Regions from separate parts of the Virgibacillus sp. JSM 102003 genome, predicted to be linked through region 1. Evidence: a T-box and tRNA genes for the amino acid it is inferred to sense, from the RefSeq annotation. Region 1 holds a T-box; the other holds one or more tRNA genes.

Region 1 (7,707 bases):
CAAGCAGTTGTATTTTATGATGGAGAAGTATGCCTAGGTGGAGGCACAATTGATGAAATTATTAAAGATGAAACTTACCTGGATTACGTAGGATAATGTAGAGGGATCATCTAAGTGGTCCCCTCTATTTTATTTAATCCAAATGAAAGCTTTCGTCATTATAGATAGACCAAGTTTCTAATTATTGGAGGATTTACAAAAGATGGATAGAAATCAGGAAGCAATAAATCTAATGAAGGAACAGAAATACGAAGAAGCTGCAGAAATCTTTAATAAGGTAATCGAGGAAAACCCGGAAGACCCCCTTGGCTATATTAATTTTGGAAATTTACTCCTTCATGTCAATGACCTTGAACGTGCACAGCGCTTCTTTGAGAAGGCAATTGAATTGGATGAGCACGCAGCTACTGCATATTATGGACTGGGTAATGTTTATTATGAAGAGTCTGTTTATCCAAAAGCACAGGAAAATTTTCAAAAGGCTATAGATATCGGTCTGGTCGAAGCAGATGTTTACTTTATGCTAGGTATGACCTTTTATCATGAGGAGCATTTTAAGCTTGCATTACCATATTTATTACGGGCAACCGAGCTCGATCCGGATGATGCGGAAGTTCTATTCCAGTACGGACTGACGTTGGCGCAGAGTGACCATATTAAAGACGCAAGAACGGTTTTTGAAAATGTTTTGAAACTAAAAGAACAACATAGTGACGCACATTATAATTTGGGTGTAATTGCGATATATGATGAAAATCTATCAGATGCATTGGGCCATTTTGAGAAAGCCCTGGAAATACAGCCTGAACACACACTGGCCGCAAATGGAAAAAGTCAGATTGAAGAGTTGCTGAATAACACGGATATGTAAGATTGTGAGGTTGTTTAAATGATACTGGATGAGCAATCTAATACAGATCAAGGCTATATAAAAGGTGAACTTTTATATATGATTTTTCAAAATAAGAGCGAACATTTCTCGATTGCAAAAATAAAAGTTCATGATACAAATGAGAATACCAAAGACAAAGAAATTGTTGTGAAAGGTTATTTCTCCGACCTGCAGGATGCAACGGTTTATTGTTTTTATGGTGATTTTGAAAAACATGTTAAGTTTGGTATGCAATATCAGGTTAAATCGTTTGAGACATATATTCCAGATACAAAAGACGGATTGATTGCTTATTTATCCAGTGATTTATTTTATGGTATAGGTGAAAAAACAGCTACAAAGGTAGTTGAAGTGCTAGGTGAGAATGCAATATCCAAGATTTTAAATAATGATGAAGTATTAAATGACATCCCTGGGTTAAAAAAAGAAAAAGCTGAATTACTAAGTAAAACGTTACAGGAAAATCAGGGTTTTGAACACATCGTTGTATATTTATCCAAATATGGTATTGGATTAAAAATGGCTCAAAAGATATACCAGGAATATAAAGATGAGGCAATTGATGTGTTGCAAAATGATCCTTATCAATACGTATTTGATATTGAAGGCTTTGGTTTTCGTACAGCGGATCAGATCGCCCAGCAAAATGGTTTATCACTGACCCACCCAAACAGAATCGGGGCTGGGTGTATTTATGTTTTACAAAAAAATATTCAAGATGGGCATGTTTATTTACCGATCGATTATTGTGTTAACCAGGTGCTGGACCTGCTTTTAAATCCTGAACAGTCGTTAACAGTGGATATGGTTTCTAACCGTCTGGAAGATTTAAATAAGGAAAAGGCAGTCATTATGAAGGATGGAAACGTTTATCTGCCTTCACTTTATTATGCAGAAGATGGGTTTGCTTCTAATATCAATCGTCTGATGAAAAAACCGATTGAACAGGACACAACGATGGCTGAACTTATGAAAATTATTGGCGATATTGAGGAAGCAGAGGTATTAAGTTACGGAAAAGAGCAATTTAACGCGATAAATCATGCTTTAAAGTCAAAATTAATGATCGTTACGGGTGGACCTGGAACAGGGAAAACTACTGTAATCAAAGGGATTTTGAAATCATATGCAGCAATACACAACGTCTCGACTGATCCTGGTGAGTATGATTCAGAGACAGATTTTCCGTTTATTTTAACAGCACCCACTGGTAGAGCTTCCAAGCGCTTAACAGAATCTACTGGTCTACCGGCAGTGACGATTCATCGGTTGCTGGGCTGGGACGGAAGAGATGGTTTTGAAAAAAATGAAAATGAGCAGTTGTCTGGAAAGTTTTTAATCATAGATGAATTTTCCATGGTTGATATTTGGCTGGCAAATAGTCTGTTTAAGGCAATTCCGGATGATATGCAAGTATTGCTTGTTGGTGATGAAGACCAGCTTCCATCGGTTGGACCCGGGCAAGTATTAGCTGATTTGTTAGGCAGCGATTTAATTCCTGTCGTAAGTCTTAATGAAGTTTATAGGCAAAAAGAAGGTTCAAAAATAATTCAACTGGCACATTTGATTAAACATGATACGTGTACAGCGGACTCTTTATTTAATGATAAGGACTTCAGTTTTATCCCTTGCTTGGAGCATCAAATGATTGATGTAATTACAAAGGTGTTTCACAAAGCGAAAGATAAAGGTGTTGAGTTAAGAGATATTCAAGTTTTGGCACCAATGTATCGATCACAAGCTGGAATAACAATCATTAATCAGCACTTACAAACTTTAGTAAATCCTAAATCATCAACAAAGCGTGAAGTTAAATCGAATGATATTGTGTATCGAACAGGGGATAAAGTACTACAGCTTGTCAATAAGCCGGAAGACGGTGTATTTAACGGTGATATTGGAGAAGTAGTAGCTATATTCGAAGAAGATGAAAATGTAGACCATGTAGAACAGTTAGTAATTGATTTTGAAGGCAAAGAAGTAGTTTATGAGCGGAAAGATTATGTGAATATCATGCATGCTTATTGTATTTCAATTCATAAATCGCAAGGGAGCGAATTTCCAATTGTGGTTATGCCTGTCGTTTCTTCATATAATAGGATGCTGCGTAAAAATCTGCTGTACACAGCCATAACCAGGAGTAAAAAGTCATTAATTATTTGCGGACAGCAGAATGCATTTTTACGTGGCGTAAGTACACTGGATACAAATAGGCGTTATACCACATTGCCAGAACAATTGAATGATAGGTTGCAGGATATTCCAACAACAGATATGTATGAAGGTGAGGACGAAAAGGAAATATCACCTTATGATTTCATGTAATTCATTAGTATATTTTTTAATATTCGGGCAAGCATAAGAATAAAGACTAAAGGAGCTTTGATTATGTTCGTGTGCCCGAATTGTAATGGTAAAGATATAGGGAAAATAGGATCTCAGCAATATTACTGCTGGACTTGTTTTATCGAGCTATCAGTGTTTGGAAATGAATTAACAATCCATCAGGTAGAAGCGGATGGATCTTTAAGTTCACTCGATGACCTGTTTTCTGAAGATGAGCGGAAAATCCAATGGTAACCCTTAGTAGTATATGAAAACTATATTTCTGCTAGGGAGTGTAACATATGTTTAAAGATAAAAAACCGTTAGATTTGCTGTATTGGGCCATTACCGGAATTGCTTTCTTTCTGTTTATATTTCTATTCGTAAAACTTTCCCCGATTTTTGGAGAATTCTTTTCATTTCTTTGGTATTTGCTTTCTCCTTTTCTAATTGCTCTTCTTATTGCTTATCTCGTTTATCCCATCATCAAAAAGATGCATCATTATAATATTCCTAAGAGTATTGCGATATTAATAATCTATCTCTTATTTTTTGGTGGTACCGCTTATTTAATTTACAGGGTTTATCCCGCTGTTATTCACCAGCTCAGTGATTTAAATAAGCAGCTGCCTCACTTTATTGAAATGTACCGTAATTTTGTGTACAGTTTATACGAGTACACTGCCTTTTTGCCGGAAACAGTGCATGATAAGATGGATGAGCTAATTTACGATATAGAATCCTTTATTGAAAATCTACTGACAAACCTTGTAAGAGGATTTACAAAAGTACTTGATTTGATCGTGTTCCTTACTGTAATCCCTGTGTTGGTTTTTTATTTTCTGAAGGATTTTGTCAAAATAACAAACTATTTTAAAAAATGGATTCCATCGAAGTATCAAGTACGAATAAGTGAGTTGGCTCATGCAGTAGATAAAAGCTTGGGAAATTATATTCGTGGGCAATTACTTGTTTGTCTATTTGTATTTTTAACAACATTTCTGGCTTTTTATATCTTAAATGTTAAATATGCCTTGTTATTAGCACTAATTATCGGACTAACAAATATCATACCATATTTCGGACCGATTATCGGTGCAATTCCTGCTGTTGCAATAACAGCTGCGACTTCCGGTAAAATGGTATTAATGGTATTACTCAGTATCTTCATCATCCAGTTAATTGAAGGTAACTTATTATCTCCATATATCGTAGGAAAAAGTATAAACATTCATCCAGTTGCCATTATCTTTGCTTTACTCCTGGGTGGTCAACTAAGTGGTGTGCTTGGAATGATTTTAGCAGTACCGGTACTAACTATATTGAATGTAATCACAACACATCTATTTGCAGCCAGACGATATAATTGACATTTCTGCTTTTGTTTTCTATAATATCGCATAACTAGTAAATTAATATCTAAATACGTTGAAAGTTCTAAGTACATGATACTCTAATTTAAGAGAGGGGTTTCCTTTGGGCTGTAAGAAATCCTAATGAAGAGACATGGAAAGCTAAACTGGAGTACGGTTAATACCCGTCGGTCTCATACCGTTATAATGTCAAAGTGATGGATAATAATGTTGTCCATAATTAGGGTGGTACCGCGAATATCTCGTCCCTGCATGAATGCAGAGAGGGGATTTTTTTATTGTTATAGAATAATTTTAAATAATGGAGGCGGAATTATGAAGCAGTTAACTTCAGCACAGGTACGACAAATGTTTTTAGATTTTTTCAAAGAAAAAGGACACCGTGTTGAACCAAGTGAATCTTTGGTACCTAAAGAGGATCCAACACTGTTATGGATTAACAGTGGTGTCGCAACATTAAAAAAATATTTTGATGGACGGGTTATTCCGGATAATCCGCGACTGGTTAATGCACAAAAATCAATTCGGACAAATGATATTGAAAATGTTGGGTTTACTGCAAGACATCATACGTTTTTTGAAATGCTTGGCAATTTCTCAATAGGTGATTATTTTAAAAAAGAAGCGATTGAATGGGGATGGGAGTTTTTAACCAGTGACAAGTGGATTGGTTTTGACCCTGAACGATTAGCTGTAACTGTCCATCCTGAAGATGACGAAGCATACGATATTTGGCAACACGATGTAAAGATTCCAAAAGAACGCATCATTCGTCTTGAAGAGAATTTTTGGGATATTGGTGAGGGGCCGAGCGGTCCAAATACTGAAATATTCTACGACCGTGGTGAACAATATGGAAACGATCCAAATGATCCTGAACTTTATCCTGGCGGTGAAAATGAGCGTTATCTGGAAATATGGAATTTAGTCTTTTCCCAATTTAATCATAATCCGGACGATACTTATTCGCCATTACCTAAGAAAAACATTGATACTGGTATGGGACTTGAACGGATGGTGTCGGTTATTCAGGACGTTCCAACTAATTTTGAGACAGATCTGTTTATGCCAATCATTAAGAAAACTGAAGAATTGTCCGGGAGAGACTATGGTAAAGATACTGCAGATGATACAGCATTTAAAGTTATTGCGGATCATGTCAGAACAGTAACATTTGCAATAGGAGATAATGCACTACCATCAAACGAAGGCAGAGGATATGTGTTAAGAAGGTTGTTGCGACGCGCGGTGCGCTTTGCTAAGCAACTTGGTATAGATAAGCCATTTATGTATCAATTGGTCCCTGTTGTTGGAGAAATTATGAAAGACTTTTACCCTGAGGTCGTCAAACAACAAAAGAATATTGAAAGCATTGTTGAAATTGAAGAACAACGCTTCCATGAAACGTTAAATGATGGCTTGGATATTCTGACATCAATTATGGCAAAAGAAAAAAGTAAAGGAAGCGATGTTTTTCCAGGCAATGAAGTGTTCAAACTATATGATACGTACGGTTTTCCTAAGGAACTAACAGAAGAATATGTAGCAGAACAGGGATTTACTATTGATGAAGAAGGTTTCCAAGAAGAGATGGAAAAGCAGCGTGAACGAGCTAGAAATGCACGTCAAAAGGTAGACTCTATGCAAGTACAAGATGGTATATTAAGTGAAATAGAAGCAGATAGTACGTTTATTGGCTATAATCAATTAGAAACAGATACAACAATTACAGCAATTGTAAGTGGAAGTAATGTAGCTGATAAAGCCGAAGCTGGAGAGGAAGTAATGCTGTTCTTGCAAGAAACTCCTTTCTATGCTGAGAGTGGAGGCCAGATTGCAGATAATGGCTGGATTTATACGGATACTGCTTTAGCATATGTTGAAGATGTTCAAAAAGCTCCAAAAGGTCAACACATTCACCGGGTACGTGTGAAAGATGGGGAGCTGTATACTAATAGCAGTGTAAAAGCAATCGTTGATAAAGGATTCCGGACAGCTATTATTAAGAATCATACCGCAACACATTTGTTACACCAAGCTTTAAAAGATGTGCTAGGAAACCATGTCAATCAGGCTGGTTCTATGGTGACACCAGACCGGTTGCGATTTGATTTTTCACATTTCGGTTCTGTGAAGCAAGAAGAGTTACAGCAGATTGAACAAATTGTTAATGAAAAAATATGGGCTTCATTACCGCTAGGAATTGATAACAAGAAAATAGATGATGCTAAAAAAATGGGAGCTATGGCTTTATTTGGTGAAAAATATGGGAACATTGTTCGTGTTGTCCAAATAGGTGATTATAGTATTGAATTATGCGGTGGCTGCCATGTTAAAAATACAGCTGAAATTGGTTTATTTAAACTTGTATCCGAAACAGGTATCGGTGCTGGGACACGGAGAATTGAAGCGATTTCGAGTAAACAGGCGTATGAGTATGTAAATAAGAAGCTTGACGTGTTACAATCAACAGCACAGCTCCTAAAAACAACTGAAGAAAAGACTCCAGAGAGAGTGGAAGGATTGTTTCAGGAAATTAAGTCACTGCAAAAAGCAAATGAATCACTGAGTGCCAAACTTTCAAATGCTGAAGCATCATCTATAATGGAACAAGTAAAAACGATAAACGGTGTTAACGTACTTGCACAACAGGTGAATGTTAAGGACATGAATCAGCTTCGGAATATGGTTGATGACTTAAAACAAAAATTAGATTCAGGAGTCATACTGTTGGCAGCAGAGAATAACCAGAAAGTACAGCTTGCAGCCGGTGTATCAAAAGATTTAATTGAAGAAGGGTTACATGCTGGCAATTTAATTAAAGAAGCTGCTGAACTATGTGGCGGCGGTGGTGGCGGTCGTCCGGATATGGCTCAGGCCGGCGGTAAAGATCCCAATAAGATTAATGATGCATTAAAGCTTGCAACTAAATATGTAGAAGATAAAAAGAGTTAAAAATAGCTTGTATTCTATCTGACAAAAAAAGATATAATAATGACAATAAACATGTTAGAATATGAATAAGGCAAAACATGGAATGAGGTGTCACTATGAGCTCTATTGATAAAACAATGAAATTTAATTTTTCGGAGGAACCTTTTGATCAGGACATAAAGG
Region 2 (7,707 bases), on a different contig from region 1:
AAAATTCATCCGTATTTGTCATGGGCATTAATTGGTGCCAAACTATTCAAACCATCTGCAGTCAGAATAAAGGAAATTGAAGGTATTATTGAGCAGGGGGACAGGGAGATAGCTGCATATTTGAACAATCGATTATTAATTTTACCGGTTTATCATACTGGAGCACCTGAACATGGAAAGGTATTTCAGGAGATCTTCTCCATCCGTAAAACATTTTTGCACTATATGCCATATATTGCATATGCTAATGTTTGGGGACTTCCGTCATTAACCATTCCAGCTGGCACTGATGAGAATAACATGCCGATCGGTATTCAGGTTGTTAGTATGGATGGTAATGAGGACGCGATATTCAAGTTAGGAAAGATAGTGGAGCGAATATCTGGCGGATATAATCGTTGTAGTAGATTGGATTAGTCTCAGAATAATAGTTTTCGAATCTGCTTCTAGATATACAAAGCTGACATATAATAATAAATGTGCAATTTAACGTACTTTTAAACAGGGAGGTAGTATAATGCCATGTGGGAAGCACCAAGTGGATCTTGATATTCCGATTGAATATATCTGGGATTTTGTTAGTGATATGAATAAGTGGGCCCCATTAGTTCCTGGCTATGTGACGCATGAAATTCTTAACACCAAGCAATCGACTTGGACATTTAAAGGTGACGTCGGTATTATACAAAAAACAGTTTGTTTGCAGGTGGACATTACGGAATGGAAAGAGCCAACTATGGTTTCTTTCCAATTAACTGGAGTGAATGAGAATTTTGATGGAAATGGTTTTTTTGAAGCTGAGGAGATAAACGAATATGTGACAAGAATGACCGGCTCTCTAAATATAACTGCAAAAGGATTTACCGGACCGATGATTAACTCAGTGCTAAAGTCATTCGTACCAAAAACTACAAAAGAGCTCACCACAGCAGTCGCAAATGAATTGGTGCCTGTCACTTCCCGGTCTTTGTAAAAGTTTTTCGTTTACAAATACTGCTTGTTTTGGACACTGTTCTCTATACGGAGAGCGGTGTTTTGTTATGGAATGAAAAATGGTGAATTTAGTAAGGAAGTGTTGTTATAGGGGACGAAAACAGATATTGCATTCGATATATTATGACAAAAAACGGGAAGTGACAGGCACCCCATAAATAATTCGAAATTATCTGAAAAGTGACTTGACATTTAAAAAATGAATCAATAGAATATAAATAACAAGTAACATTTACATAGAGGAAGTGACTGTCTTTTGTCTTTACGTGAGGAGAAAACAGCAAAGAAAAAAGAAGAGATTTTGCAATCTGCAGTACGCATTTTGTCCGAGAAAGGTTATCGTGGGACAACTATGGAGGAGATTGCAGCTAAGCTATTAATGACTAAAGGCTCTGTTTATTATTATTTTAAGGATAAACAGAATCTGCTATTTGAAAGTCAGATCATGATATTAAATCGAAGTATCCAAAACCTGGAATTCATTAATACGCAAAATGTAAGCGTTATCATGAAATTAAGAAAGGCCATAATTGCCCATATTGAGTACGCAATCAGGGAAAGATCCGTATTTGTGATGATGTTTAATCCGGAGCAAATTTTTTCACCTTCACAGTTAGAGCGGATTTTTCAATTAAGAGATGAATACGGAAAAGGCTTTGATCGGTTGATAAAAGAAGGAATTGAATCTGATGTTTTTAGATCAATGGATGTAAAGATAGTCAGGAACATTATTTTAGGAGCAATAAACTGGGTTACACAATGTTATTCTGACAACGGGAAAAAAGATGAGACCGAAATGGCCGAATTGATTGCAGATTATGTGATGCAAATCGTAATAAAGAATAAAGGTTAATTTTTAGAGGAGGGACTCATTATGGAAGTTAATAATAGTGTTGCAGTAGTTACCGGTGGAGCATCAGGTTTAGGAGAAGCCACCGTTCGGAATATAGTTTCACAAGGCGGTAAAGCTGTAATCCTGGATTTACAGACAGAAAAAGGCAATGACCTTGCAGCGGAATTAGGTGAAATGGCGATGTTCGTTAAAACAGATGTGACGGATGAATCCAGTGTGGTCTCAGCTTTAAATAACGCTATCGAAACATTTGGACATGTTAATATTCTCGTTAATTGCGCTGGGATTGGTGAAGCCAAAAGAACGTTAAGCAAGAATAATGAAGCCCATGATTTAGATTCTTTTTCAAAAGTGATTGGCATTAATTTAATCGGTACATTTAATATGATTCGGTTAGCCTCAGAAAAGATGGCAGCCAATGAACCTGGTCCTACTGGAGAAAGAGGCGTAATTATTAATACGGCGTCTGTTGCTGCATATGAAGGTCAAATGGGACAGGCAGCATATAGTGCATCAAAAGGCGGAATTGTGGGGATGACGCTGCCAATTGCAAGAGATTTATCCAAGCTTGGAATCAGAGTAATGTCTATTGCTCCAGGACTATTTGAAACACCATTATTTGCCGGACTACCTGATAAGGCACGTGAAGCATTGGAAAAACAGACACCATTTCCATCAAGATTGGGACGCCCTGATGAGTATGCGCAATTAGTTCAGAGTATTATTACGAACCCGATGTTAAATGGTGAAACAATTCGCTTGGATGGTGCGATCAGGATGCAGCCACGGTAATTAATTCACATAGAAAAAGAGGTGCAATCATGAGCAGAAGTTATTTAAAAGAAGAACATGAAATTTTTCGAAGTTCCTTACGAAAATTTTTGGAGAAAGAAGCAGTACCGTTTATTGAACAATGGGAAAAAGAAAAACAAATACCTAGGTCATTCTGGAAAAAGGCGGGAGAACAGGGGTATCTTTGTCCACAGGTTGATGAAGCATATGGGGGATTAGGCGCTGATTTTGGTTATGCTGTTGTTATATCTGAAGAGTTTGATCGGGTTAGTGTTGGTATGGTTGGCTTTGGACTTCATAATGATATCGTGATTCCATATATCGAAGCATTTGGTACAGAAAAGCAGAAACAGCTCTGGCTGCCTGGTGCAATTAGTGGTGATTTAGTTTCTGCTATCGCCATGACAGAACCAGGAGCAGGGTCAGATCTTGCGGCTATTCAAACGATAGCCATAAAAGATGGTGATGACTACATTATTAATGGTGAAAAAACGTTTATCTCCAATGGTCATTCTGCTGATATAGCAGTGGTGGTTTGTAAAACAGATCCAAAAGCAAATCCGCCGCATAAGGGAATAAGCCTGTTTGTAGTAGAAGATGGAACACCAGGATTTTCGAAAGGTAAAAAGCTTCAAAAGATTGGACAGCATGCAAATGATACAAGTGAATTAATTTTTGAGGATGTTCGTGTTCCAGGTGATAATCTGCTTGGGCAGGAAGGCAAAGGATTTTATTATTTGATGGAAAAGCTTCAACAGGAACGATTATTGGTTTCCATCCAAAGTATGGCTTCTGCAGAAACGATGCTTTCTCAAACAATTAATTACGTAAAACAGCGGAAAGCATTTGGGCAAAGTATCAGCCAGTTTCAAAACACGCAATTTAAACTTGCTGAAATGCAGACAGAGATTGAGATAGGCAGAACGTTTGTAGATAGATTGATAGATGACCATATAGAAGGAAAGGATATTGTAACAGAAGTATCGATGGCAAAGTGGTGGACAACGGATTTATCAAAAAAGGTTGCAGCAGAATGCCTTCAACTACATGGTGGGTACGGATATATGGAAGAGTATGAGATTGCGAGAAGGTATCGGGATGTTGCCGTGTCCTCTATTTATGCCGGAACCAATGAGATTATGAAAATGATTATTGCGAAAAAGATGGAGTTATGAATACCCTTCTGATTAAAGAGGTGAAGCATATTGAAATTTGGGGACATATCGATTGGTGATGTATATTCAACCAATCCTGTAAAGGTTACGAAAGAAAGCATTCTGGAATTTGGACAGAAATATGATCCGCAATATTTTCACACAGATGAAGGAGCTGCCAGGGAAAGTCCATATGGGTCACTGATTGCCTCAGGTTTCCAAACGTTAGCGGTAGTCTGGCTGAGTGGATAAAAATGGACATCCTGGGGCGTGACTGTATAGGCGGGGCTGGTGCTGATATGCAGTTTAAGGCACCGGTGATCCCAAATGATCAACTCAAGGGCCAATTTAAGGTTGCGAATAAACGGATGCTTTCTGATGAAAAAAGAGGGATGTTAACGATTGAAGTCGCAATTCATAATCAAAAAGAAGAGGACGTATTGTCTGCCCAAACAAATGAATTTATTTTATTTTAGTTTGGATAAATATAAGGGTTTTCATTGAATTTGAAGCAGTGAGGAGGGGTTCATATTGCCACTGAGGTCTACACGCGTACTTGATTTGACCCGGTTACTGCCTGGTCCGTACTGTACAATGTTATTAGCAGATTTTGGTGCGGAAGTTATAAAAGTAGAGGATCCGGACAGTGGAGATTATGCAAGAGCATTTTATCCGAAGATTGCTGGTATCAGTGCGATGTTCCATTCATTGAATCGGAATAAGAAGAGTGTCTGTCTAAATTTAAAATTACCAGAAGATAAACAGGTGTTTCTGGAAATGGTTAAAAATGCAGACGTTGTTATTGAATCATTTCGTCCAGGGGTGATGGAACGCCTTGGTTTGAGCTATGAACAATTGAAAGCAGTCAATCCCGCACTTGTATATTGTGCGATTACAGGGTACGGCCAAACAGGTCCGTACGCAAACCGTCCTGGTCACGACCTGAATTATCTCAGCTACGCCGGGTTACTGAATTTGATGGGCGAAAAAGGTGGAAAGCCAATTATTCCTGCAACAACAATTGCTGATATAGGCGGTGGTGCCTACCCAGCTGTTACAGGTATTTTAATGGCACTTTTGAATAAAGAAAAAACAGGGAAGGGACAATTTGTTGATATTTCCATGCTGGATAACGTCATTTCCTGGATGCAGACGTTGCTGCCTGATTATTTAGCTACAAATAATAATCCAAATAGAGGGGAGCAAATGCTGGATGGCGGGAAAGCATGCTATGCAGTTTATGAAACAATCGATGGACGTTATATATCAGTAGGAGCACTGGAACCAAAATTTTGGACTGCGTTTTGCAAATCTATTGGTAAGAGCAATTTTATTCCCCTGCAAGATGCCCCCTTAGATAAGCAGCTTCAGTTAAAACAAGAGATACAACGCATTATTTTTACAAAAACATTATCAGAATGGATGGAAGTATTTTCAGATATTGACGCATGTGTATCACCAGTTCTAACTTTTCAGGAAATGATTAAAGATCCGCAAATTATATCACGTGGGATGATTCAACAAATAAATGATTCCGCATCGTGTCAGGTGAGGCAGATCGATGTTCCGATTAAATTATCTGAAACCCCTGGTGCTATTCGTTCCCCTGCGCCAAGAATCGGCGAACATACGGATGAAGTTATGAAGGAAATGGGGGTGCTGCGATAAGGTGAATGATAGCATGAGCTGAAATGGTTGGCCTTTGTTAAATAATAAATTCAGGAGGTTTTTGAAGGGATATAGGTACTACATTAGTGAGAAATACTAGAAGAACACCACATAAAACGGCTATACATTATTATGTTCATTGAGGAAATCCCCAAAACATCTGTCGGCAAATTCTTGAAAAGAGCATTAGGTGAACAGGTTAACGAACAGTTGAATGTATGAGTATTATATAATTTGTGGGACGTTCTAGTTGCGTTCCACTTCTTTTTTTATGGGAAAGCTTGCAATGTTTGAAAAAGCCCACTTGTAATTATCTTTGGTTTTAAGTCATACTATACTTGAGATGTTCATTTTTAGAGGAGGAACTTTTATGCAACGCTTAATGTGTAAAGGAAAGATACATAGAGCTAGGGTCACGGAGGCTGAGCTTGATTATGTTGGCAGTATAACGATTGATTGTAAGTTAATGAAGGAAGCAAATATTAAGCCTTATGAAATGGTACAGATTGCAAACATACGAAATGCCGCAAGATGGAAGACTTATGCCATTCCAGCTCCAGAGGGTTCAAACCGCATTTGTCTCAACGGTCCGCCAGCAAACTTGTTTTCTCCAGATGATCTGGTTATTATATTGAGCCAAGGACTCATGACTGATGAGGAAATAGAACATTTAAAGCCTAAAGTAGTATTTGTTGATGAAAATAACGAGATTACCAGTGTTGAGGAACATGATTTACATTGGCCTGAGGGTGTAGAATTATAAAGTAAGGTTTTAAGAAATGAGCCTGGAGCATTTTCCGGGCTAAAAAATAGTAGCTAACATTTCTAATAAACACTCTTGAAAAAAATTAAAAAAATGCTTATAATAAAAGCTGTCTAACTGGGGCATTAGCTCAGCTGGGAGAGCGCTTCGCTGGCAGCGAAGAGGTCATCGGTTCGAGCCCGATATGCTCCATCGTAAAAACAACCCACTTCTCATCTTATTGAGAGGTGGATTTTTTTGTTTATACAAGATTTATAACTTTTTTGGCTAAATAGCCGAGGATCCGATAAGTTCCAGGTAACTAGTCATGGCGGATCCTCGTTCCGTTAACTGCTAGTAAAGCAGCTCAAAAGTGAATGAAGTGAATCCTCGTTCCGTTATTAGTCCAAAATGAAGGAGAAATGATGGTGAAATGGGCGAATAGCGGAATGAGGATCCGAAACCGATGCCAAAGGTCATTATTTGAAGCAAATAACGGAATGAGGATTCACATAGCGATTAAGTCCATATAATTGTGTAAAAAGAAAATAAATTAAAAAAGGGCCAAATTAATTCCCTATGATACAATGTTTAACAACCACGAAAAACAAGGAGGAATTAATTGTGACCCAATTACAGTTTAACCTAGATATGGACTTTTTAAAAGACTCATTAATGAACTCAAATATCGATAATGTTGTTAAATCTACTATCATTTTAGTTTTGAATGAGTACATGGAAAAAGAGCGTGATGAGTATTTAAATACGAAGGCTTATGAGCGTTCAGAAGAGCGTCATGATTATCGTAATGGCTACTACGATCGGGAATATATGATGAGTATTGGAAAAATTAACTTGCGCGTTCCCCGTACTCGTAGTGGCGAATTTTCACCAACTGTTTTTGAAAAATATAGACGGTGTGATCAGGCATTTGCGTTATCCATGCTTGAGATGGTAGTAAATGGTGTGTCTACTCGAAAGATAAAAAACGTTGTTGAACAGCTGTGCGGGGAATATGTTTCAAAGTCCTTTGTATCTTCGCTCTCTGAAAAACTTGATCCAATCGTAAATGAATGGGCAAACCGTGCATTAAACACAGAATACTATCAATATGTATATGTAGACGCCATGTATATCAAAGTTCGCGAACATCATAAAGTTGTGTCTAAAGCAGTTTATATAGCTACTGGACTTAACGAAGGTAATAAAAGAGAGGTTCTTGGTTTGAAAGTGAGTCATGAGGAAAGCTTTGAAGCTTGGCAAGAATTTTTAAATGAACTCATAGCACGTGGTTTACAATCACCAAGCCTTATCATTTCAGATGCTCATTCCGGGCTTAAAAAGGCTGTTCAAAAAGTGTTTATCGGAACTTCTTGGCAGCGCTGTACAGTTCATTTTAAGAAGAATCTCTTTGATGAACTGCCAAAGAAAGGTATGGACGATGTTAAAGAAGAAATAAAGCAAATTTTTGATGTGGAAACACCTGTGGAAGCAAGGAAATTCAA

What was found. A T-box is a leader RNA that pairs with one kind of tRNA and senses whether it is charged. The one in region 1 lies ahead of alaS (alanine--tRNA ligase), so its partner is inferred to be a tRNA-Ala.
Region 2: it has a tRNA-Ala gene. The T-box ahead of alaS (alanine--tRNA ligase) is inferred to sense a tRNA for this amino acid. The anticodon was not compared.

The regions. Positions count from the first base shown of each region.
Region 1 covers NZ_JBHFQH010000001.1:220,316-228,022, reverse strand. The annotation lists gene mnmA (tRNA 2-thiouridine(34) synthase MnmA) at 1-96, shown strand, start outside; gene ACE1TG_RS01215 (tetratricopeptide repeat protein) at 203-871, shown strand; gene recD2 (SF1B family DNA helicase RecD2) at 890-3,217, shown strand; gene ACE1TG_RS01205 (hypothetical protein) at 3,281-3,472, shown strand; gene ACE1TG_RS01200 (AI-2E family transporter) at 3,520-4,587, shown strand; T-box leader at 4,637-4,843, shown strand; gene alaS (alanine--tRNA ligase) at 4,906-7,545, shown strand; gene ACE1TG_RS01190 (IreB family regulatory phosphoprotein) at 7,641-7,707, shown strand, end outside.
Region 2 covers NZ_JBHFQH010000008.1:135,552-143,258, forward strand. The annotation lists gene ACE1TG_RS10855 (amidase) at 1-417, shown strand, start outside; gene ACE1TG_RS10860 (SRPBCC family protein) at 518-973, shown strand; gene ACE1TG_RS10865 (TetR/AcrR family transcriptional regulator) at 1,250-1,846, shown strand; gene ACE1TG_RS10870 (3-hydroxyacyl-CoA dehydrogenase) at 1,868-2,638, shown strand; gene ACE1TG_RS10875 (acyl-CoA dehydrogenase family protein) at 2,668-3,813, shown strand; gene ACE1TG_RS10880 (MaoC/PaaZ C-terminal domain-containing protein) at 3,844-4,044, shown strand; gene ACE1TG_RS10885 (hypothetical protein) at 4,047-4,268, shown strand; gene ACE1TG_RS10890 (CaiB/BaiF CoA transferase family protein) at 4,324-5,460, shown strand; gene panD (aspartate 1-decarboxylase) at 5,831-6,223, shown strand; tRNA gene ACE1TG_RS10900 (tRNA-Ala) at 6,343-6,415, shown strand; gene ACE1TG_RS10905 (IS256 family transposase) at 6,827-7,707, shown strand, end outside.